One region of the Geodermatophilus sp. SYSU D00708 genome, then DNA from elsewhere that is predicted to be linked to it. Evidence: riboswitches for the same ligand, from Rfam matches in the RefSeq annotation. Region 1 holds a riboswitch; the other holds the start of a gene.
The links. Region 1 has a riboswitch for thiamine pyrophosphate ahead of ACI79D_RS08405 (ECF transporter S component). Riboswitches for the same ligand answer to the same signal wherever they lie in the genome.

Region 1 (11,166 bases):
GCCGCGCCGTCCGCACCCGGGAGCCTGACCGGCAGCGAACTCAGCCGAGCAGCGGGTCCCAGGCGCCGCTGGCCACGCTCGCCGCCACGGCCGCCGCGCAGACCGCGACGGTCCCGGCGACGAACCAGCCGTCGCGGGGGCGCAGGACCGAGCCGCGGGCGTTGGTCCGGGGGACGCCGGAGTCGAACCCGCGGGCGTCCATCGCCGTCGCCAGCCGGGTGCCGCGCCGGATGGCGGCCACCAGCAGGGCGAAGGCGGTGCCGGCGAGCAGCCGGGCCGCGGCGACGGGGTTCGCCCCGGCGTCGACGCCCCGCGCCCGCCGGGCCAGCCGGATCGTCTCCCACTCGGCGGCCAGCAGCGGGACCAGGCGCAGCGCGGCCAGGGCGCCGTAGGCGAACCGCGGCGGCACGCGCCAGTGCAGGGTGAGCGCGTCGGCCAGCCGGACCGGGTCGGTGGAGGCGACCAGCAGGACCCCGGGCAGGGCCAGGGCGATGACCCGCAGGCCCCAGGTGGCGCCGCTGAGCCAGGCATCGGCGCCGTCCAGCGCGCCGAAGGCCACGTTGACCCAGGCGACGCCGGCCGCGCTCAGCAGCAGCGGCCAGGTCCGGCGCGCGACCTCCCGCGGGGTGGTCAACCCCGCGGCCGGCAGCAGCGTCAGCTCGGCGGCGAGCACCACCGCCGGGGTGACCGGGTCGCCGCTGACCAGCAGCACGACGGTGAGGACGGCGATGGCGGCCAGCTGGGCGACCGGGTTCACCGCCGACAGCGGGACCGGGCGCACCGGCCCCAGGGCGAGCGGCGGGGTCACGGGACCGCCACCGGGGCGCCCAGGCTCAGCACGTCGTCGGCCAGCGCGGCGACCACGTCGGCGTCGTGGGTGACCAGGCACAGGGCGCGGTCGCCGTCCTGCTGCTCGGCCAGCAGCGCGACCAGCTCCGACCAGGTGTCCCGGTCCTGGCCGAAGGTGGGCTCGTCGAGCACCAGGACCGGCGGCCGGGTGGCCAGCGCGGTGGCGACCGACAGCCGCCGCTGCTGCCCGCCGGAGAGGGTGAACGGGTTGGCCTCGGCCAGCGGCGCCAGGCCGAGCCGCTCGAGCAGCTCGTCGGCGCGCCGGTGTGCCGCGCCCTCGCCCGCGCCGGCGCGCAGCGGACCCAGGGACAGCTCGTCGCGCACCCGTCCGGTGAGGAACTGGTGCTCGGGGTGCTGGAAGACGGTACCGACCCGCTCCACCAGCTCGGCGGCCCGCCAGCGGGACGGCGGCCGGTCCGGGCGGCGCAGCCCCGCCGTGAGCGCCGGCCCGGTGGTGACCCGGCCGGTCGTCGGCGCCCGCAGGCCGGCCAGCAGCAGCGCCAGCGTGGACTTCCCGGTGCCGTTGGGGCCGGTGACCGCCAGGGTCCGCCCGGCCCGCAGGACGGCGTCGGTCGGCGGCAGGGCGGGGGCGGTCGAGCCGCGGTGGGTGAACCCGGCGGCGTCGGCGGCAAGCAGCACCGCCCCCGCGGGGGAGCTGCGCCGGACGGGGAGGCGCAGCGGAGCCGGTGCCCACCCGGGGCCGTGCTCGGCCACACCACCGCCCGGCAGCAGCTCCACGACACGGTCGACCAGGGGCAGCCAGGCCGCGGCGTCGTGGTCGACGACGACGAGGGTGGCGCCGCGGTCGGCGACCGCCCGGGCCACCGCGCCGCGGACCAGCTCGGCGCCGGCCGGGTCCAGCTGCGCGGTCGGCTCGTCGAGCAGCAGCAGGCCGGGGCGCGGGGCGAGCGCGCCGGCCAGCACCAGCCGCTGCTTCTGCCCGCCGGACAGCGCGCCGGTGGACCGGTCGCGGCCCAGGTCGAAGCCGACCGCGGCGAGGGCGGCGTCCACGGCCGGCCCGATCGCCGCGGGCGGGGTGCCGACGTTCTCCAGCCCGAAGGCGACGTCGTCCCCGGCGCGGGTCATCACCAGCTGCGAGTCGGGGTCCTGGAAGACCATGCCCACCCGCTGCCGCCGGCGGTCGGGCGGCTCGCCGTCGACGGTCAGCTCGCCGACGGCGTCCCCGTTCTCCGGGTCCAGCAGGCCGCCCAGCGCCCGCAGCAGCGTGGACTTGCCCGAGCCGGAGGCCCCGGTGAGCAGCAGCCGCTCACCGGGGGCCACCGTCAGGTCGACGTCCCGGACCGCCCAGGCCCGCCGGCCGGCGTGCCGGAAGCCCCACCCGGCCACCCGGACGGCGGCCGGGGACCCCCCGGTCAGCGTCAGACCCGGGTACGGCCGGAGGCGAACGCCGACAGGGCACCGCTGCCGGCCAGCGCGCGGGTCAGCGCCATGCTGCCCGCGCCCGCGACGACGACGGTGCCGGCCACGACCAGCGCCACGTACGTCGTCTTCCAGCCCGCGGTCCAGTCCGGGTAGTAGTAGAGGAGGTCCAGGACGGCGGCCATCGCGCCGGCCAGCGCCGCGGACAGCAGCGCCTGCGGCCACCCGAAGCGGCGGTACCGGAAGGCGGCGAAGCCGGCCTCCCCGGCCAGGCCCTGCAGCAGGCCGTAGACGATGGTCGTCGTCCCCCAGGCCGAGCCGAGCAGCGCCGAGACGATCGCGGCGACCAGCTCGGCGAACAGGCCCGCGCCGGGCTTGCGCACCACGAGCGGGGCGAGCACCGCGGGGACCAGCCAGACGCCGTACATGAACGCCTGCCCGGGCGGGAAGGCGGCGAAGGCCGTGCCGGTGCCCGCCCACAGCAGGCCCCAGGCCCAGAAGACGACGCCGAAGGCGACGCCCAGGACGGCGGTGACGACGATGTCGACGGTGCGCCAGCGCGAGCGGCCCCCGGTGGGCGCAGCCGACGACGGACGGACGGCCTGGTCGGCCATGGCTTTCCTCCAGACTCCCTGCGCCGGCATGACCCGGATCAGGTTCGAGGGTCTGCGGGAACCCGCACTCTCAGCGCCGAAGCGCTCCCCTGCTGTGTGTTCGGTTGTGTGACCAGCCTAGACCGTTCCGTCGCTGCCGCCGTCCGCCGGTGCCTCCGTGGGCATGGCGCCCGGCCCCCTGGTGACGGCAGGGTCCCTCACCCGAGGACGAAGCCCAGCAGCAGGTGGGCGTTGAGGCCGATGATCAGCGCGGCGACGACCGCCCCGGTGATGGTGGTGACCGGCCGGTTGACCCAGTTGCCCATGACCGAGCGGCGGGCGGTCAGCCACAGCAGCGGCACCAGCGCGAAGGGGATGCCGAAGGAGAGCACCACCTGCGACCAGACCAGCGCGGTGGTCGGGTCGCCGCCGAGCAGCAGCACCGCCAGGGCCGGGGCCAGGGTGACCAGCCGGCGGGCGAGGACGGGGATGTGCCGGCGCAGGAAGCCGGCCATGACCACCTGCCCGGCGTGGGTGCCGACCGAGGAGGAGGCGAACCCGGAGGCGAGCAGCGCGACGGCGAAGGCCAGCGCGGCGCCGGTGCCCAGCTGGTCGCCCAGCCCGGCGTGCACGCTCTCCAGCGACTCGATGCCGTCGTCGGCGGTGAACAGCTGCGCGGCGATCACCAGCATCGCGGCGTTGACCAGCCCGGCCAGGCCCATCGCGACCAGGACGTCGACCCGCTGGGCCCGCAGCAGCCGGCGCCGGCCGGCCTGGGTGCGCCCGGCGGTGACCACGTCGCCGTACCGGCCCGGGGTCAGCGCGGAGTGCACGTAGATGACGTGCGGCATGACGGTGGCGCCCAGGATCCCGGTGGCCAGCAGCAGGCTCTCCGAGCCGGCGAACGACGGCACGAGGCCGCCGGCGACCCCGCCGACGTCGACGCCGGAGCTGACCAGCGTGTAGCCGAAGCCCAGGCCGATCACCAGCAGCAGCCCGGCGATCACCCGCTCGAACGGCCGGTGCCCTCGGGACTGCGCGGCCAGCAGCACGAACGCGACCACGGCGGTGATCACCCCGCCGATCGGCAGCGGCACGCCGAACAGCAGGTTCAGCGCCACCGCGCCGCCGACGATCTCGGCCAGGTCGGTGGCGATCGCGACCGCCTCGGCCTGCAGCCACAGCCCGCGGGTGACCGGCCGGGGCAGCTGCTCGCGGCAGAGGGTGGCCAGGTCCCGGCCGGTGGCCAGCCCGAGCTTGGCGGTCAGCGACTGGATGAGCATCGCCATGAGGTTGGCCGCCACGATCACCCACAGCAGCGTGTAGCCGAACGAGGCGCCGCCGGCGAAGTTGGTCGCGAAGTTGCCCGGGTCGACGTAGGCCACCGCCGCGACGAACGCCGGACCCAGCAGCGGCCACAGCCGCCGCCGTCCGGACCCGGAGGGTGCCGGTCTCGGCGCGCCGACCAGCGTGGTCGGCAGGACGGCGGCCTCGGTCTTCGACAGGTACACGGCGGCCTCGCAGGAGCGGTGCAGGTGGGTGGGCGCTCCTTCCTGTGCCCGCCGCGGGTGACACGTGCGGGCCAGCCCGTGGCCCCCGGGGGCCGACCTAGGGGGCCTACCGGGTCGCCGTCCGGACCAGCGCGTCGATCCGGCGGGCGTGCGCGCCGCGCCAGTAGACCCGGTCGCAGGCCGGGCAGCGGGAGAACTCCTCGTAGGTCCGCCGGGTGCCGGCGGGCAGCCGGTCGGCGACGTCGGCCTTGGCCACCGGCAGCAGCCGGGCGCCGCAGGCGGTGCAGCGGGTCAGCGGCGCCAGCGGGGGAGCGAACCGGTCCAGGACGTCGGCGAGCTGGTCGTCGGGCCGGGCGCCGCGGACCAGCGCCCCCGACGGCAGGGCCCGGCGCATGAGCAGGCCGCGGTCCTGGGTGAGCAGGGCGCGCTCCTCGGCGGTCGCGCGGACCACGAGGTCGGCGTCGTCGGCGTCGTTGGACCACGCCGCGTCCAGGCCGAGCAGCCGCAGCCGGCGGGCCAGCGTGCCCAGCCCGACGTCGAGCAGGAAGCCGCCGGCCGGCACCGGCTGCGGCCGCGGGACCTCGGCGATCTCCACGGTGCTGCCCGGCCGAGTCCGGTCGGAGACCCCGGCGGGGGCGCCGTCGACCCGGAGACCGCCGACCTCGGTCAGCGGCACCCCGGCCGCCTGGACGACGTGGCCGAGCGTGGCGTCGGGGTCGAACCGCATCCGCCGGACGCCGCGGTGCCGGTCCCGTCCCGGCAGGAGGAAGCGCAGCGGCGGCGGGACGACGACGTCCACCGAGCCGGTCACCGCTGGCCTCCCGAGGGCTATGAGACGACGCGGAGGGTCTCCATCGACGGGTCCGCGGCGTCGGGGATGAGCATCCCGGCCTGCACCCCGCTGGTCAGGTAGTCGACGGCGTCCTGGCTGATCCGCTCGCCGGGCGCCAGCACCGGGACGCCGGGCGGGTAGGGGCTGACCAGCTCGGCGGCCACCCGGCCCACCGCCTCGGCGGCCGGCACCTGCTCGACACGGGCGAAGAACGCATCGCGCGGCGTCATCGCCTGCTCCAGCTCGAGGCCCTGCGGCGAGGGGAGGTCCACCTGCGGCGGGCGCTCCATCGACGCGGCACCCTCCACGAGGGCCCGCAGCGCGTCCAGCAGCGCCTTCTCCGTCTCGTCGTCGTCGGCGTGGGTGATGCGGGCGTTGACGCGGAAGGTGTCGGCCGCGCCGAGGTCCACGTGGCAGGCGGCGCGCACCCAGTCCCCGGCCTGGAAGCCGGTGATGCCCAGGCCCCGGACGTCGACGGTGATCGCCAGCGGGTCGAGGTCGAAGGCGCCGCCGGTGCCGACCACCTCGCGGCCCATGACCGCCAGGCCCGGCAGTGCGTCGATCTCCGCCCGGATGCGCGCTGCGCGCTCGATCGCCCTGCCCAGCAGCTCCTCGCCCTGCTCGACCATGTGCCGACGCCACCCGTCGAGGGTCAGGTACACCAGCGACGAGGAGCTCGTGGTGCCCAGCAGGTCCTCCCGCTGCTTGAGCACCTCCGGGTCCACGCGGGAGCCCTTGAGGTGGAACACCGAGCTCTGCTCGATCGCCCCGCCCATCTTGTGCACGCTGGTGACGACGACGTCCGCGCCGGCGTCCATCCCCCAGGCCGGCAGGTCGGGGTGGAAGGGCAGGTGGGCACCCCAGGCCTCGTCGACGATCAGCGGGAGGTCCCGCTCGTGGCACACCTCGGCGACGCCGGCGATGTCGGCGCAGGTGCCCCAGTCGGTCGGGGTGATCAGCAGCATCCCCTTGGCCTGCGGGTGCCGGTCGAGCGTGCGGCGGACGTCCTCGGGCTCCGGCGGGTGGGCCAGGTGCCGCTCGGCGTCGAAGTGCGGGTGCACCCAGACCGGGCGGATGCCGCTGATGATCAGCCCGGCCACCACCGACTTGTGCGCGTTGCGGCTGACCAGCAGTTCCTCGCCCGGGCCGGCGACCGAGATCATCGCGCTCTTCACCGACAGCGAGCTGCCGCAGGTGGAGAAGAAGGCCTTGTCGGCGTCCACGGCGTCGGCCATGAGGTCCTCGGCCTGGGTGGTGACCGCCTGCGACTCGCGCCGGTCGTCGAGGCCGTTGAGCGAGAGGACGTCGGAGGCGAACACGCCCTCCCCGACGACCTCGACCACCCGCGGGTCGGCGCCGCGGCCCTGCTTGTGGCCGGGCGGGCCGAAGACGACGTCCCCCCGGCGGCGGAACTCCTGCAGGGCCTCGAGGACGGGGGCGCGCGAGTGGTCCATGCCCGGCACCTACCCGATCGGGCGCGACCGATACTTGAAGTCTCAAGCAGATGGGCGCACACTGGCGTCCTGCCGACCGTCAGGAGTCCGACCATGCCCGTCCAGCGCCTCAACCACGCCGTCCTCTACGTGCGCGACGTCGCCCGCAGCCACGCCTTCTACCGCGATGTGCTCGGCTTCCGCGCCAAGATGGAGATCCCCGGTGCCGCGGTGTTCCTGCAGGCCGAGGGGTCGAGCAACGACCACGACCTCGGCCTGTTCCAGATCGGCGCGGCCGCCGGCGCCTCGGAGGCCGGCCGGCGCACGGTCGGCCTCTACCACCTGGCCTGGGAGGTCGACACCCTCGCCGAGCTCGCCCGCATCCGCGACGCGCTGCTGCAGGCCGGGGCGCTGGTCGGGATGAGCGACCACGTGACCACCAAGGCCCTCTACGCGCACGACCCGGACGGCCTGGAGTTCGAGGTGTCCTGGCTGCTGCCGGCCGAGTTCATCACCCCGGAGCTCACGGCGGGCGCGGCCATGACCTCGCCGCTGGACCTCGACCAGGAGATCGCCCGCTACGGCGCGCACACCCGTGGCGGCGTCGGGGTCTCCCTCCCCGCCTAACGCCCCAGCGGAGTCCCACGGCGCGGAGAACGCGCCCGTGGCACTCCGCTCGGGGCCGTGAGGCACGATGCCCTTCCGTGATCCCCGATGAGCTGGCCGCCGGTGCGCTGCGTCTGCGGCCCTGGCGGACCGACGACGTCCCCGACGTCTTCGCCGCGCTGCAGGACCCCGCCAGCCGGATGTGGAGCGGGGCGGGCGTGGTCTCGCGGGAGGACGCCGCGCTGATCGTGCGGGTCCGGATGGACCCGGCGCTCGAGGACCGTGCCGCCTGGGCCGTCGTCGACGCCGCGGGCACGCTGCTGGCCTCGGTGTCCCTGCACTCCATCGACCGCGCACAGGCCGACGCCGAGATCGGGTACTGGACGGTGCCCGCGGCCCGGGGGCGCGGCGTCGCCCCGATCGCGGTCGACGCCGCCTGCCGTTGGGCCTTCGCGCGGCTGGACGTCGACCGGGTGGAGCTGTGCCACGCGGTGGAGAACACCGCCTCCGCGCGGGTGGCCGAGAAGGCGGGCTTCTCGTTCGAGGGCCGGCTGCGCCGCTCGTACCGCTACGGCGACGGGCTCAAGCACGACGAGCTGCTCTGGGCCCGGCTGTCCGACGACCCGGCGCCGGCGTTCGGCTGATCAGCAGGCGCAGCGGACGCCGGCGGGGGCCCTGAGCGGGTCGACGGCGGTGAGCGGGTCGACCGCGAGCCGGGAGGGGCCGGTCGCCGTCGCCACCGGCAGCCCCTCCCGCGCCCAGTACTCGAAGCCGCCGATCATCTCCCGCACCCGGTAGCCCAGCAGTGCCAGCGCCAGGGCGGCCCGGGTGGCGCCGTTGCAGCCCGGGCCCCAGCAGTAGGTGACCACCGGGGTCGAGGGGTCCAGCTCGGCCGCGGCGCGCCGGACGACCTCCCGGCCCGGCAGGTGCACCGCCCCGGGGACGTGTCCCTGCTCCCAGGCCTCGCGGCTGCGGCTGTCGAGCAGCACGAACCCGGGCGCCCCGGACTCGATCGCGGCGTGGACGTCGCTCACGTCGGTCTCGACGGCGAGGCGGTGGGCGAAGTGCGCGGCGGCCTCGGCGGGCGGCGTGCTCCAGTCGTCGATCACACCGTCGATCGTGGGGTGCGGGGCGGCGGGCGACGACGCCCCCGACTGCCAACGACCGCAGCGGTTCCGCCAGCGCGCTTGACGTCGCCGCCTCTCACATCTGAGATGTCAGTTGTGTCTCTCGCTCCGATCGGCCGCGTGCTGCTGCGCGACGTCGCCCTGGTGCGCATCCGGCAGGCGATCGTCTCCGGCGAGCTGGCGCCCGGTGCGGTGGTGAAGGACGCCGAGCTGGCCGCCCGGCTCGGGCTGTCGGTCGCCCCGGTGCGCGCGGCGCTGGCCCGGCTGGCCGACGAGGGGCTGGTCGAGGCCAAGCCGCAGAGTCACACCCGGGTCACCCCGCTGCGGGTGCGCGACGTCCACGACGCCGGCGTCGTCGTCCGGGCGATGCACGAGCTCGCCGTCCGCGAGGCGGTGCCGCAGGTGACCCCGGACGACGTCGCCCGCATGCGCGCGGCCAACGAGCGGTTCGCCGCCGCGGTCGCGACCGGGGACGTCGACGCCGCGCTGGCCGCCGACGACGAGCTGCACGCCGTCCCGGTCGAGCGCTGTGGGAACGCCGCCGTGGCCGCGACGATCGAACGCTTCACCCCCGCCGTCCGCCGGCTGGAGCGGGCCCGCTTCGCCGCGGCGCACGGGCGGGAGTCCGTCGTCCTGCACGACCGCCTGATCACCGCCTGCGCGGAATCCGACGTCGACGCCGCCGTCGCCACCACCACCGAGATCTGGACGGCGCTGCTGTCCGAACTGGAGATGCCCGATGGCCCTGTCTGACTACCCCCGCTACCCGCTGCTGTTCGGCCCGTCGCCGGTGCACCGGCTCGACCGGCTCACCGAGCACCTCGGGGGTGCCGCCGTGTGGGCCAAGCGCGAGGACGTGAACTCCGGCATCGCGTTCGGCGGGAACAAGACCCGCAAGCTCGAGTACCTCGTCGCCGACGCGCTGGACCAGGGCTGCGACACGCTGGTGTCGATCGGCGGCGTGCAGAGCAACCACACCCGGCAGGTCGCCGCGGTGGCGGCGCGGGTGGGCCTGAAGTGCGTGCTGGTGCAGGAGAGCTGGGTCGACTGGCCCGACGCGGTGTACGACAAGGTCGGCAACATCCTGATCAGCCGGCTGGCCGGGGCCGACGTGCGGCTGGTCAAGGCCGGGTTCGGCATCGGCTTCAAGGAGAGCTGGGAGGCCGCGCTCGCCGAGATCGAGGAGCGCGGCGGCAAGCCCTACGCGATCCCGGCCGGCGCCTCGGACCACCCGCTCGGCGGGCTCGGGTTCGCCGGCTGGGCGGAGGAGGTCGCCGCGCAGGAGGCCGAGCTCGGCGTCTTCTTCGACACGGTCGTGGTCTGCTCGGTCACCGGCTCGACGCAGGCGGGCATGATCGCCGGCTTCGCCAAGCTGGAGGAGGACGGCGCCCGGCCGCGGCGGGTGCTCGGCATCGACGCGTCGGCCAGACCCGCCGAGACCCGCGAGCAGGTGCTGCGCATCGCCCAGCGCACGGGCTCGCGGATCGACCTGCGGCGCGAGCTCACCCGCGACGACGTCGAGCTCGACGAGCGCTACCACGCCGGCGTCTACGGAATCCCCGACGAGACGACGATCCGCGCGATGGAGCTGGCCGCGCGCACCGAGGGCATGGTCACCGACCCGGTGTACGAGGGGAAGTCGATGGCCGCGACCATCGACCTGGTCGGCCGCGGCGAGATCGACCCGTCGTCCACCGTGCTCTACGCCCACCTCGGCGGGCAGCCCGCGCTCAACGGCTACAGCGCCCTCTTCTCCTGACGCACCGGAGGAGATCCGTGCGGGTGACCCGCACGGATCTCCTCCGCTCACAGGGGGACGGCGAGCTCCGTGTGCTCCAGGGCCGCGGCGAGGTCGGCCCGCCACGGGGCCAGCCCCGCCCCGCCGAGGACGACGTCCCGCACGAACGCGTGCCACACCGGCGCCCGCCGCACCATGCTGTGCCCGCCGGCGATCGTGAACCGGGCGATCCGGGCGCCGGCCTCCCGCGCGCGGACGGCGAAGTCGGCCGACAGCGCCGCCGGCACCCAGCGGTCGCCCCGCCCGTGCAGCACGGCCACGGTCTGCTCGCGCAGGTGCTCCACCGGCTCGCCGGGCGGGGTCCACGGGGCCAGCGCGCAGACCGCCCGCACCGCCGGGTCCCCGCCGGCGCGCAGCACCGCGCGACCGCCCATCGAGTGGCCGACCAGCACCACCGGGACCTCGCCGTGGCGGGCCCGCAGCTGGGCGAGGGTCCAGCGCACGTCGGCGTAGGCGTCGGCCGACACGCCGTTCCAGCCGGCGACCCGGTAGCGGACCAGGTACGTGCCGACGCCCTGCTCGGCCGTCGACGCGCGGACGAACTGCTCGATGGCCCGCATGCGCAGCAGCGACAGGGCCCGCTCGCGCGGCGGCTCGACGCTGGCCACCGTGCCGCCGTGGCAGAAGACCGCCAGCGCCCGCAGCGGGCCGCTCGGCGGGACGTGCTCGAGCGCGGGGTCGACCGTCACCGGCGGCGGCGCCCGCCACGGAGCGTCGTCCGCGCCCGGTCGCCCAGGTCGCCGGCGCGGTAGAGCCCGCGGGTGAGCGGGGTGGAGCCGGTGCGCCGCTCCAGGGCGCGGCCGGCGCGGCGCAGCAGGCCGGAGGTCAGCGGGACGACGACGGTGAGCACCAGCCACATGCGGAAACGGCGGGTCAGCAACAGCCACATGCCCCCAGACTGCCCCGGACCCGGCGGTTCAGTCGGGGTCGGGGGCCAGGCGGACGACCATCTTGCCGGTGTTGGCCCCGCGCAGGAGGTCGAGGAAGGCCGGCACGGCGTTCTCGATCCCCTCGTACACGGTCTCCCGGACCACGAG
Region 2 (11,166 bases), on a different contig from region 1:
TCGCACGGCGCCGACGTCCTGCGGGTCGACAGTCCGCGGCTGCCCGACGACCCCGGCTCGCTGGTCGACACCGGACCGGGCAAGCGGCACGCGGTGCTGGACCTGGCGGCCGCCGCCGACCGCCGGACGGCCGAGGAGCTCCTGGCCACCGCCGACGTCGTCGTGCAGGGCTACCGGCCCGGCGCGCTGGCCCGCTTCGGGCTGGACCCCGCGGCGCTGGCCGCGCGGCACCCGCACCTGGTCGTGGTCAGCCTCTCGGCGTGGGGCACCGAGGGCCCGTGGACACACCGGCGGGGCTTCGACTCGCTGGTGCAGGCCGCGACGGGCATCGCGCTCGAGTGCGGCTCCCCCGAGGCACCCGGCGTGCTGCCCGCCCAGGCGCTGGACCACGCGACCGGGCACCTGGCGGCGGCGACCGTGCTGGCCGCCGTGGCCCGCCGGCGCGACGAGGGTGGCGGCTGGCACGGGGAGCTCTCCCTCGCCCGGACGGCGCACGAGCTGCTCGCCCTGCCGCGGCGGGCACCGGAGGACGGCGAGCCGGCCGACCCGGCGCGGTACCTGCTGTCCCTGCCCTCGCCCGAGGGCACGGTGACGGTGGTGGCCCCGCCGGGGTCGCCGCCGTGGCGGACCGCCGCCGCGTTCGGCGTCCGCCCGTCGTGGCATGCCTAGCGGACTGGCAGTCCCCGTCCAGCTCCCTCACAGGGCACGCGGCCACGCTGGTGGTCGCTGGGGAGAGAGCGGGCAGGAGCACCCGTCACCACGCCACCCCCGGCGAACCGGGGACCGGCTCGAGGGCGTCGGTCCCCGCCGGGACGCGGAGCCCGCCATCCCCCGTTGTGCCGGGTTCCGCGTCCCCCTCGACCCGGCGCGCCGGCGCTTCCCCTTCGTCGGCGCGCCGGCGCACGGGTCGACAGCTCCCCCAGGGTCGGGTCCGGGGCTCCTCAGACCCCGATCGAACCCGCACCGGAGGCCCAGGCTCCGCACAGCCGCGCGGCCGAGGCTCGTCCCCGAGCGGCCCACCGGGGGCCGGGGAGGAGAGGAGGCCCCGATGGGCACCAGGACGAGCGAGGGCCGGATCCGGCGGCGCATGCGGATGCGGACACCGACCCCGCCGGCGGACCCCGACCTCCCGGCCGACCTGGCCGTGGCCGTGGCGGCCGCCGCGCTCGCCGAGCACCCGGGCGCGACGGTCGACCGGGTCGAGGTCGACTCCGCCGGGCTGTACACGGCGTTCCTCGTCACCGCCTACGGCGAGGACGTCGTCGTCCAGGTCGACCGGGACCTCACGGTCCTGGGCTGGCCGGCGTTCCCGCGCTGACCCGCCAGTCCGGCGGGTCGGCGGGCTGCAGCGCGGGGTCGTCGGCGGCGAGCGTGCGCACCGGGCCGGGCGGGGTGCGCGGCCCCTCGAAGCGGACCGTCACCCGCCCCAGTCCCCGGCCCCACACCCAGCCGGGGCCGAGCTCGTCGTGCCGCACGTCCTGCCCCGGCCACCACCGCGTCTCGGCGGCCGGAGCGGGTTCCTCGGCCGGCGCGGGCGCCTCGGCGGGGACGTCGTCGGCGAGGTCGGCCGGCTCGTCGTCGGCCGCGAACAGATCGCCCTGCGCGTAGAGCGACAGCCCGGAGACCCCGACGCCGAGCAGGCGCAGCCCACCCCCGGCGCCGGCCTCGGTGAGCAGCCGGCGGGCGATCGAGGCGATCACCCGGACGTCGTCGGTGGGCTGCGGCAGCGTCTGTGAGCGGGTCTGCGTGGTGAAGTCGTAGCGGCGCAGCTTGAGCGTCACCGTCCGCCCGGCGTAGGCCGACGCGTGCAGGCGGGCGGCCACCCGCGCGGCCATGGCGTCGATCTCCCGGCCGAGGACGGCGAGGTCGGTGAGGTCCCGCTCGAAGGTCTCCTCCTGCGAGATCGACTTGGCCTCGCGCTCGGCGACCACCGGCCGGTCGTCCTCGGCGCGGGCCAGCGCGTAGAGCCCCGCCCCGTGCGCCCGGCCGGCCAGCGCCACCAGGTCCGGCAGCGACTTCGCGGCCAGGTCGGCGACGGTGCGCACCCCGACCTGCCGCAGCCGCTCCGCGGTCGCCGGGCCCACGCCGCCCAGGCGGGTCACCGGCAGCGGGTGCAGCACGTCCAGCTCGCCGCCCGGGGGGACGACGACCAGCCCGTCGGGCTTGTCCAGGTCGGAGCCGATCTTGGCCATGAGCTTCGACGAGCCGATGCCCACCGACCCGGTCACCCCGCCGGTGGCCTCGGCGATCCGCTCCTTGAGCCGCCGGCCGAGCGCGGTCACGCCGTCCACCGACAGGTCGTGGCCCGGGCCGGCCGCGAGGTCGACGTAGGCCTCGTCCAGCGAGGCCGGCTCGACCAGTGGGGAGAGCTCCCGCAGCAGCTCCATGACGACGTCGGAGGTCCGCCGGTAGGCGGCGAACCGCCCGCCGAGGAACGCCGTCCCGGGCGGGCAGCGGCGCCGCGCCTCGGCGGTCGACATCGCCGACCGGGCGCCGTAGGCGCGCGCCTCGTAGGACGCCGTCGCCACCACGCCGCGCCCGCCCACGCCGCCGACCACCACCGGCCGCCCGCGCAGGGACGGCTTGTCGCGCTGCTCGACCGCGGCGAAGAAGGCGTCGAGGTCCAGGTGGAGGATGCTCGCCTCCCGCCGCACGCCCCACCTCCTCGCTGTCGCCGGCCGCTCCCCATGGTCGCCCGTCCTCCGAGCGGGTGAGTGCGGACGGGTCGGTGCCGGATCCGGTTGATCATCTCCCGCGTGGCTGCGACTGTCGGGGCCCACACCGACAGGGAGGAGCAGCGTGGCGGGAGTCCTCCTCGTCGTGGGGGCGATCGGCCTCGGCGTCCTCCTGCTGTCCCTGCTCGTCGGCGAGTTCGGCGACCTGGCCGGGGACGCCGACGGCCCGTTCTCGGTCCCGGCGCTGGCGGCGCTGGTCGGCGGGGTGGGCTTCGGCGGCGCCGCGGCCGCGTCCGTGCTGCCCGACGGGCTCCCGGACGCCGGCCGGCTGCTCGCCGCGCTGACCGTCGGGGCAGCCGTGGCGATCCCGCTCGCGTGGGGGGCGATCCGGCTCTCCCGCGCGCTGCGGGACATGCCCACCACCGAGACCCTCACGAAGGCCCACCTGGTCGGCCTGCAGGGCGTCGTGGTGTCCGCCGTCCCGAGCGGAGGACTCGGCGAGGTGCGCCTGACCGTCGCCGGCCAGCAGCTCAAGTACGCCGCGCGCAGCGACGTCCCGCTGCCCGCGGGCACGCCCGTGTACGTCGTCGAGGCGCTCAGCGAGACCGCCGTGCAGGTCGTCTCGACCGCGCCCGACCCCCTGCCCGAGACCGGAGGCACCGAACCGTGGACCTGACCCTGCTCATCGCCATCGGCGGCATCGCCGTCCTGGTGCTCCTGATCGTGGTGCTGGTCCTGTCCCGCATCAAGGTCGCCGGGCCCAACCAGGCGTTCATCGTGACCGGCCGCCAGGGACGCGAGGTCACCAGCGCCTCGGGGCTGACCTCCCGCGACGCGTCGGGCCAGAAGGTGGTCATGGGCGCCAGCGTCTTCGTCCTGCCGGTCGTGCAGAAGCTGCACACGATGGACCTGTCCAGCCGGCGCATCCCGGTCGGCATCCGCGGTGCGGTGTCCAAGCAGGGCGTCAAGTGCGACCTGGAGGGCGTGGCCATCGTCAAGGTCGGCGGCTCCGAGGACTCCATCCGCGCCGCCGCCCAGCGGTTCCTCAACCAGCAGGAGGGCATCGACACCTTCACCTCGGAGGTGCTGGCCGGTGCCCTGCGCTCCATCGTCGGCCGGCTGACGATCGAGGAGATCATCCGCGACCGGGCCGCGTTCGCCTCCGCCGTCGCCGAGGAGGCCGAGTCCTCGCTCACCGGGCAGGGGCTGGTGCTCGACACCTTCCAGCTGCAGGACATCCAGGCCGAGGGCAGCTACCTGGCCGACCTGGGCCGGCCCGAGGCGGCGCGGGTGCTCAAGGAGGCCAGCATCGCCGAGGCCCGGGCCCGGCAGGCCGCGCAGCAGGAGCAGCTGCTCGCCGACGAGGCGATCGCCGTCGCCCAGCGGCAGCTCGCGCTGCGCCAGGCGGAGATCACCGCGGAGACCGACGCGGCGAAGGCCCGTGCGGCCGCCAGCGGACCGCTGGCCCAGGCCGCGCAGGACCAGGCGATCCTCACCGAGCAGGAGAAGGTCGCCGTCCGGACCGCGGCGCTGACCGAGCGCCAGCTCGACACCCAGGTCCGCCGGCCCGCCGACGCTCAGCGCTACAAGGTCGAGCAGGAGGCCGAGGGCCGCAAGAACGCCGCGATCCTCGCCGCCGAGGCCCAGCGGCAGGGCACCATCGCCGCCGCCCAGGCCGCCGCCGAGCAGGCCAAGCTCTCCGGTGAGGGCGAGCGGGCCCGCCGGTCGGCGCTGGCCGAGGCCGAGGCGATCGAGGGCGCCAAGCGCGGTGAGGCCGAGCGGCTGCGCCGGCAGGCCATCGCCGACGCCGTCGAGCGGGAGGGCGCCGCGGAGGCGGCCGCCATCCTCGCCCGCGGGCAGGCGGAGGCCGAGGCGCTGGACGCACGCTCGGAGGCGTTCGCCAAGTACGGCGAGGCGGCGGTCCTCGAGATGCTGGTGAAGGTGCTGCCCCAGGTGGTGCAGGCGGCCGCGGCCCCGCTGTCGAGCGTGGACAAGATGACCGTCATCTCCGCCGACGGCGCCGGCTCCCTCGGCCGCTCGGTGGCCGCGAACGTGGCGCAGGGGCTGCAGCTCTCCGGTGACCTCACCGGGGTCGACGTCGCGGCGCTGCTGCGCCGGCTCGGGGGCGCGGGCGGTGCCGTGGCCGGGGGTGGCAGCGCACCCGCGGCGAGCGGTGCAGCCACCGCCGACGGCGCGGCCACCCGGATCCCGATCGTGCCGGCGGACGGGCAGCCGCCGGCGAGCTGACCGGGCTCCGGTCGGGAGTTCCCTGGCCGGGCCCGTCGGGACCGGCTCAGATCGGGTCCGGCCAGCTCTCCCGCTCGTGCGCCGCGCGCCAGAAATCCAGCTCGTAGCGGGTGGCGACGGTGAAGGCGCGCAGCATGGCCGGCTGCGTGCCGGGCGCCTCGCCGGCGGCCGCGTCGACCAGCGCGCGGGCGGTGCGGGCGGCCTCCTGGAACTCCGGGGCGTCGTAGGCGGCGACCCAGCGCAGGTACGGGTGCCCGGGGACGAGGGCCGCGGTCCGCGCCAGGCGCGCGCCGACGTCGGCGTACACCCAGTAGCAGGGCAGCGCGGCCGCGGCGGCGACCGCGTACGGAGCCGTCGCCGCCGCGGCCACCAGGTAGGAGACGTAGGCCAGGCAGGTCGGTGAGGGCACCGGGTCGCCGCCCGGCCGGTCGGCCGGGGGCAGCTCCGCGGCGAGCAGGTCGGCGTGCAGTTGGCGCTCGACCGTCGCGGTCGTGGCCGCCGAGGTCGCCCAGAAGGACGCGGCGGCCGAGTCCGGGGCGCGGGCGGCGAGCAGGGCCAGCGCCCGGGCGTAGTCCGCGAGGTAGAGCGCGTCCTGCTCCAGGTAGTGCCGGAACGTGGCCGGTGCCAGCGCGCCGGAGCCCAGCTCCGCGAGGAAGGGCAGGTCGTCGATGGCCGCGCGCAGGCCGGCGGTCGCGGCCCAGGCGCGCTCGGTGAACGGGGCCTCGACGGCGTCCCCGGGGAGGTCCGCGGCGGTGCTCACGACGGCCAGATCCCGGCGAAGTGGTGCACCGGCCCGTGCCCCGACCCGATGCCCAGGCCGGCCCCGGCGACCAGCGCGGTGTGCAGGAAGTCGCGCGCCGGGTCGACCAGCCGCGCCCAGTCGTCGGTGCGGCCGCGGGCGGCGAGCGCGGCGAGGGCCGAGGACAGCGTGCAACCGGTGCCGTGCGTCGCCGTCGTCCGCACCCGGGGACGGTGGGTCACGGTGACGCCGTCCGCGGTGGCCAGCACGTCGACGCTCTCCTCCCCGCCGAGGTGGCCGCCCTTGAGCAGCACCGCCCGCGGGCCGAGGGCCAGCAGCGCGGTGGCCTGCCCGGGGAGGTCGTCGACGCTCGTCGCCGGCGCCGCGTCGAGCAGCGCCGCCGCCTCGGGCACGTTGGGCGTGACGAGGTCGGTGACCGGCAGCAGGTCGGTGCGGACGGCGTCCACCGCAGCGTCGTCGATGAGCCGGTCGCCGCTGGTCGCCACCATCACGGGATCGCAGACGACCGGCCCCGCCCGGCGGTCGGCCAGCACCCGCGCCACGGTCCGGACCACCTCCGCGCTGCCCAGCATGCCGAGCTTGGTGGCGTGCACCTCGACGTCGTCCAGCAGGGTCTCGAGCTGCGCGGCGACGAACTCCGCCGGCACCGGGTGCACGCCGGTGACCCCGCGGGTGTTCTGCGCGGTGAGCGCGGTCAGCACCGCTGTCCCGTAGGCGCCCAGGGCGCTGAAGGTCTTCAGGTCGGCCTGGATGCCGGCGCCGCCGCTGGGATCGCTGCCCGCGACGGTGAGGGCGACCGGCACGCCGCTCATCGCTGGACCCCCACCGAGCGGCCCGCGTCGATCCGCGCCCGCAGCTCCCGGGCGGCGGCCGCGGGGTCGGGCGCGGCGCAGACCGCCGAGACGACGCAGATCCCGTCCACCCCGGTCGCCGCCACCTCCGCCGCCCTGGCGGTGTCGATCCCGCCGATCGCGACGGCGACCAGCCCCGCGGAGCGGGCGGCGGCCGCGAGCTCCCGGGTGCCCGCCAGGCCGAGGCCGGGAGCCGCGTCGGGCTTGGTCGGCGTCGCCCACACCGGGCCGATGCCGACCAGGTCCACGGTGCCCGGGGGCAGCGCCAGCGCGGCGTGCAGGTCCGGGGCGCAGGTGACGCTCAGCCCCAGCGGCGCGCCCGGGCCCAGCAGCCGCCGGACCTCGGCCGGCGGGAGGTCGTCCTGGCCGACGTGCACGCCCGCGCCGGCCAGCAGGGCGACGTCGACCGCGTCGTTGACCACGACCGCGACGTCGGGGCGGTCGACCAGCGCGGCCTGCACCGCCCGGGTGAGGGCGAGCAGCTGCCGCCGGGACGCCGTCTTGTCGCGCACCTGGACGGCGGTGACCCCACCGGCCACGGCGGCGCGGACGACGTCGGCGACCGGCCGGGGCCGGGCCAGCTCGGTGTCGGTGACCAGGTAGAGGGTCGGGTCGAACCCGTTCACCGCTCCTCCCGCACGTCCGCCCGGCTCAGGGACTCCCCGTCCAGGGCGTCGAGGGCGTCGAGCCAGGCCGGGGCGAAGGTGCCGGGCCCGTCGGCGACGTCGGCGGCGACCTCGGCGGCCAGCGCCACGTGCGCGTGCGCGGCCACGACGCCGGTCAGCGGGTCGTCGCAGACGGCGAGGTAGGCGGCGACCAGGGCGCCCAGCGCGCAGCCGGCGCCGGTGGTGCGGGTGAGCAGGACCGAGCCGCCGCCCACCCGCACGGTCCGCCGTCCGTCGGTGACCAGGTCCACCTCGCCGCTGACCGCCACCACTCCCCCGGTGCGCCGGGCCAGGCCGAGGGCGGCCTCGGAGGCGGCGTCGGTGCTGTGGGTGCTGTCCACCCCGCGGCCGCCGGTGCCGGCCCCGGCCAGCGCCAGGACCTCGGAGGCGTTGCCCCGGACGGCGGTGGGCCGCAGCTCGACCAGCTCGGCGGCCAGCGCCGTCCGGTAGGCCAGCGGACCGACCGCGACCGGGTCGAGCACCCACGGCGTCCCGGCCGCGCCGGCGGAGCGCGCGGCCAGCCGCATGGCCTCGGCGGTGCGCTCGTGCACCGTGCCGACGTTGACCAGCACCGCCGAGGCGACCGCGGCGAAGTCCCCGGCCTCCTGCGGCGCGTCCACCATCGCCGGCGCCGCGCCGGCGGCCAGCAGGGCGTTGGCCGTCATCGTCTGGACGACGGTGTTGGTCAGGCAGTGCACCAGCGGTGCAGCGGTGCGCAGCTCCTCGCGGGCCGCGCGCAGGTCGATGGCTCCCACGCCGTGACATCCCTTCGCCAGTACGAACTGGAGCAGGTTCGACGGGTGTGCTCTCAGCCCCGGGCGGGGGCACCCCGTGCCACTTACGACCCCGAACCTAACAACGTCGCTCCCAGGCCGGGCGGGTAGCCTCCGGGCCGTACCGCGGGAGCCCACCCGAGTGGGCTGAGAGGGCGGCTGGGGCCGTCGACCGTTCGAACCTGTCCGGGTCATGCCGGCGTAGGGAGGCCGTTCCATGCGTGCTGTCCGTTTCCACGGGGTCGGCGAACCCCTCGGCGTCGAGGACGTCGATCGGCCGCGGCCGGGTCCCGGGGAGGTGGTCCTCGACGTCGCCGCAGCGGGCGTCTGCGGGACCGAGCTGCACTTCCTCGACGGGCTGCTCACCCCGGCCCGGACGCCGATCACCCTGGGCCACGAGGTCGCGGGCGTCGTCGCCGAGCTGGGCGAGGACGTCGCCGGGCTCGCGGTGGGCGACCGGGTCGCCGTCCACTACCTGCACGCCTGCGGCCGTTGCCGGTGGTGCGCCGCCGGGGACGACCACCTCTGCGACGCGCCGCTCGGGTTCCTGACCTTCGCCACCGACGGCGGATTCGCCGAGCAGCTCGTCGTCCCGGCGACGGCGGTGGTGCCCGTGCCGGACGGCGTGGACCTGCCCACCGCCGCGACCCTGTGCTGCAGCGCGACGACGGCGCTGCACGCGGTCAGCGTGGCCGGGGTGGGCCCCGGCGCGGACGCGGTCGTCTACGGCGCCGGCGGGGTCGGTCTCGCGCTCGTGCAGGTGCTGCGGGAGGCCGGCGCCCGCGTCATCGCTGTCGCCCGCTCCCGGGAGCGGCTGGAGCTGGCCACCGAGCTCGGGGCCGCGGTGACGGTGGACGCCTCGACGCAGGACGTGGCCGGCGCCGTCCGCGAGGCCACCGGCGGCCGCGGCGCCGACGTGGTGTTCGAGCTCGTCGGCACCCGGGACACCGGCGCCGCCGCGCTCGCCTCCCTCGGCAAGGGCGGCACCCTCGTCTACGTCGGCTACAGCTTCGACCGGGTCGAGATCGACCCGCTGGCGATGGTGGTGCCCGAGCAGCGGATCGTGACGTCGGTCGGCAACCGGCGCGCCGAGCTGGTCGAGGCCCTGGACCTCGCGGCCCGCGGTCGCCTGGTGACGACGGTGACGACCCACCCGCTCGACGACGCCGTGCGGGTGCTCGACGACCTGCGTGCCGGCCGGGTGCTCGGCCGGGCGGTACTCGTGCCCTGAGCGGGGTGGACGGTCAGGGCGACCCGGCCGCGCGGCGAGATACGACTGCGGCTGAGACCGAGTCCGCGTCAGTCGGTGCCGGTGAGCGTGGTCGAGGGCAGCCAGTCGGCGTCGAGCAGCTCGGCGATCTCCTGCAGGGACGACGTGTCCGCGCCCGCGGTCGAGCCGCTGACCGCCAGCCGCTCCACCATCACCCGCGCGACCTGCTCCTCGACGGTGTCCTCGGCGAACGCCACCCGCCACGGCGAGACCTGCCCGTCGCGGTGGGTGCGGCCGGTGACCTGGCGGGCCTGGATGCCGGAGAACCGCGGCTGGTGGAACAGCCCGACCCGCGGCGTGGCCGATGCGTGCGTCCCGTCGGGCAGCAGTTCGCCGGCGTGCAGGCTGATCGACGCGGTCACCGTGAAGACGCACACGGGCGCGGCGCCGGTCTGGAACCGCAGCCGCTCGGCCTCGACGTCGAACCGGTCGCGTCCGTAGATGGCGGCCACGGCGACGCCCGAGTCCAGCAGCGCCTCCCGGATCGGGTCGGCCGCCGTCTCCACGAACTCCACCGAGACGGCGACCTGCCGCTCGGCCTCCACCTGCGCCTTGACCCAGTCGACGGTGGCCTGTGCGCGGATCAGCCCGGCCTTCTGCCGGAACCGCAGCAGCGCCGCCCGGCCCCGCGCGGTCTGCCGGCCGCGGCGGGCCAGCTGCATCTCGGCGCGGAACTCCTGCCACTCCGACTCGTAGGCGGCCCGCTCGGCCGGCGTCAGCGACACCGGCGTCCCGGTGACCGACACCGGGCCCCACGGCGCCGGGCGGTGCAGCGTCGCCGGCGGGGAGCCCTCGGCCAGCCAGTCCTGCAGCCGGGCGAGGTCGGCGCGGCGGCGGTCGGCGTCCTCGGTCCAGGTCCAGCCGTACCGGCCCCGTTCCACGTGGAACCCGTGGTCGGCGAGCTTCGCCGGCAGGTCGGCCCACGAGCGCAGCGGCTCGCCGTGCCGCTGGGCGAACTGCGGCGCCAGGTAGGGCAGCTCCAGCGGCGTGTGCGCGGGGGTGGCGGTGGCCGCGATGACGAACGGCGCGTCCTTCACCCGGCCGGCGCCGGAGACCGCCTTCCAGTGCTTCCACCGCTGCGTCGTCGTGTGCCGCACCATGTGTGCCTCGTCGGCGATGACGACGTCGAACCGGAGCTTGGCGACCTTCGCCAGGCGGTCCCACGTGGTCACGCACCAGCGCAGGCCGCCGTCGCCGAAGCCGGCGATCGACCGCGTCCAGTGCGGGATGGTGATCGCCGCCGGGCGGTCGGCGACGACCAGCACCGTGCGGCCGCCGCGCTGCGCCGCGACCTCCCGGGCGGCCAGGACGGCGGTGCCGGTCTTGCCCACGCCGGGGTCGTCACCGAGCAGGAAGACCCGGTGCCCGGCCTTCGCCGACGCGGCGATCGCGGCCGCACCGGTGAGCTGCTCGTCGCGCGGCTGCATGGGGCGGCCGGTGGGGAGCGGGCGCGGCGTGGCGTTGAGCTCGTCCTCGAGGAAGCGCTCGAACGTGTACGGCGGCGGGTCGTAGGGCGCCAGCTCCGGCGGCAGTTCGCGGCCGACGTACACGTGGGCCTGCAGGTCCGGGCGCCACTGGGCTCCGGGTGCCGGGGCGCGGAACGGGACGGCGAGCACCCACACCCGCTCCCCCGGGCCGGCGACCGGGCGCTCCGGAGCCGGCTTCGCGGTGCGGCGGGCCGGTGCCGCGCGGCGGGCGGCGGTGCGGGTGGTGCTGCGGGTGGTGGTCGAGCGGCTCGTCGTGCGGCGACGCCGTCCGGGCATGGGTGTGCTCCCCCTCCGTCGGCGCGGACGCCGACCGGTGTCTTCGTCGGCCGTCGACGGTAGGTGGGGCGGACGACGGGATCTGGTGGAATCGCCGGGTGACGGAGAACTCCGAGGAACGGCTGCACGCCCGGACGCTGGGCGAGCGCGGCCCGCGGGTGG

Region 2: another riboswitch for thiamine pyrophosphate. It lies ahead of thiM (hydroxyethylthiazole kinase); the one in region 1 lies ahead of ACI79D_RS08405 (ECF transporter S component).

The regions. Positions count from the first base shown of each region.
Region 1 covers NZ_JBJGYS010000007.1:68,531-79,696, reverse strand. The annotation lists gene ACI79D_RS08420 (uracil-xanthine permease family protein) at 1-28, shown strand, start outside; gene ACI79D_RS08415 (energy-coupling factor transporter transmembrane component T family protein) at 41-808, opposite strand; gene ACI79D_RS08410 (ABC transporter ATP-binding protein) at 805-2,196, opposite strand; gene ACI79D_RS08405 (ECF transporter S component) at 2,229-2,843, opposite strand; TPP riboswitch at 2,841-2,944, opposite strand; gene ACI79D_RS08400 (Nramp family divalent metal transporter) at 3,041-4,333, opposite strand; gene ACI79D_RS08395 (Mut7-C RNAse domain-containing protein) at 4,440-5,144, opposite strand; gene ACI79D_RS08390 (aminotransferase class I/II-fold pyridoxal phosphate-dependent enzyme) at 5,162-6,619, opposite strand; gene ACI79D_RS08385 (VOC family protein) at 6,713-7,225, shown strand; gene ACI79D_RS08380 (GNAT family N-acetyltransferase) at 7,303-7,848, shown strand; gene ACI79D_RS08375 (rhodanese-like domain-containing protein) at 7,849-8,313, opposite strand; gene ACI79D_RS08370 (GntR family transcriptional regulator) at 8,428-9,084, shown strand; gene ACI79D_RS08365 (1-aminocyclopropane-1-carboxylate deaminase) at 9,071-10,090, shown strand; gene ACI79D_RS08360 (alpha/beta fold hydrolase) at 10,138-10,818, opposite strand; gene ACI79D_RS08355 (hypothetical protein) at 10,815-11,018, opposite strand; gene ACI79D_RS08350 (NADP-dependent oxidoreductase) at 11,047-11,166, opposite strand, start outside.
Region 2 covers NZ_JBJGYS010000029.1:859-12,024, reverse strand. The annotation lists gene ACI79D_RS20275 (CoA transferase) at 1-669, shown strand, start outside; gene ACI79D_RS20270 (hypothetical protein) at 1,049-1,318, shown strand; gene ACI79D_RS20265 (DNA polymerase IV) at 1,284-2,654, opposite strand; gene ACI79D_RS20260 (NfeD family protein) at 2,800-3,351, shown strand; gene ACI79D_RS20255 (flotillin family protein) at 3,342-4,922, shown strand; gene ACI79D_RS20250 (TenA family protein) at 4,969-5,682, opposite strand; gene thiD (bifunctional hydroxymethylpyrimidine kinase/phosphomethylpyrimidine kinase) at 5,679-6,494, opposite strand; gene thiE (thiamine phosphate synthase) at 6,491-7,159, opposite strand; gene thiM (hydroxyethylthiazole kinase) at 7,156-7,953, opposite strand; TPP riboswitch at 7,946-8,040, opposite strand; gene ACI79D_RS20230 (alcohol dehydrogenase catalytic domain-containing protein) at 8,189-9,202, shown strand; gene ACI79D_RS20225 (helicase) at 9,271-11,004, opposite strand; gene ACI79D_RS20220 (alpha/beta fold hydrolase) at 11,103-11,166, shown strand, end outside.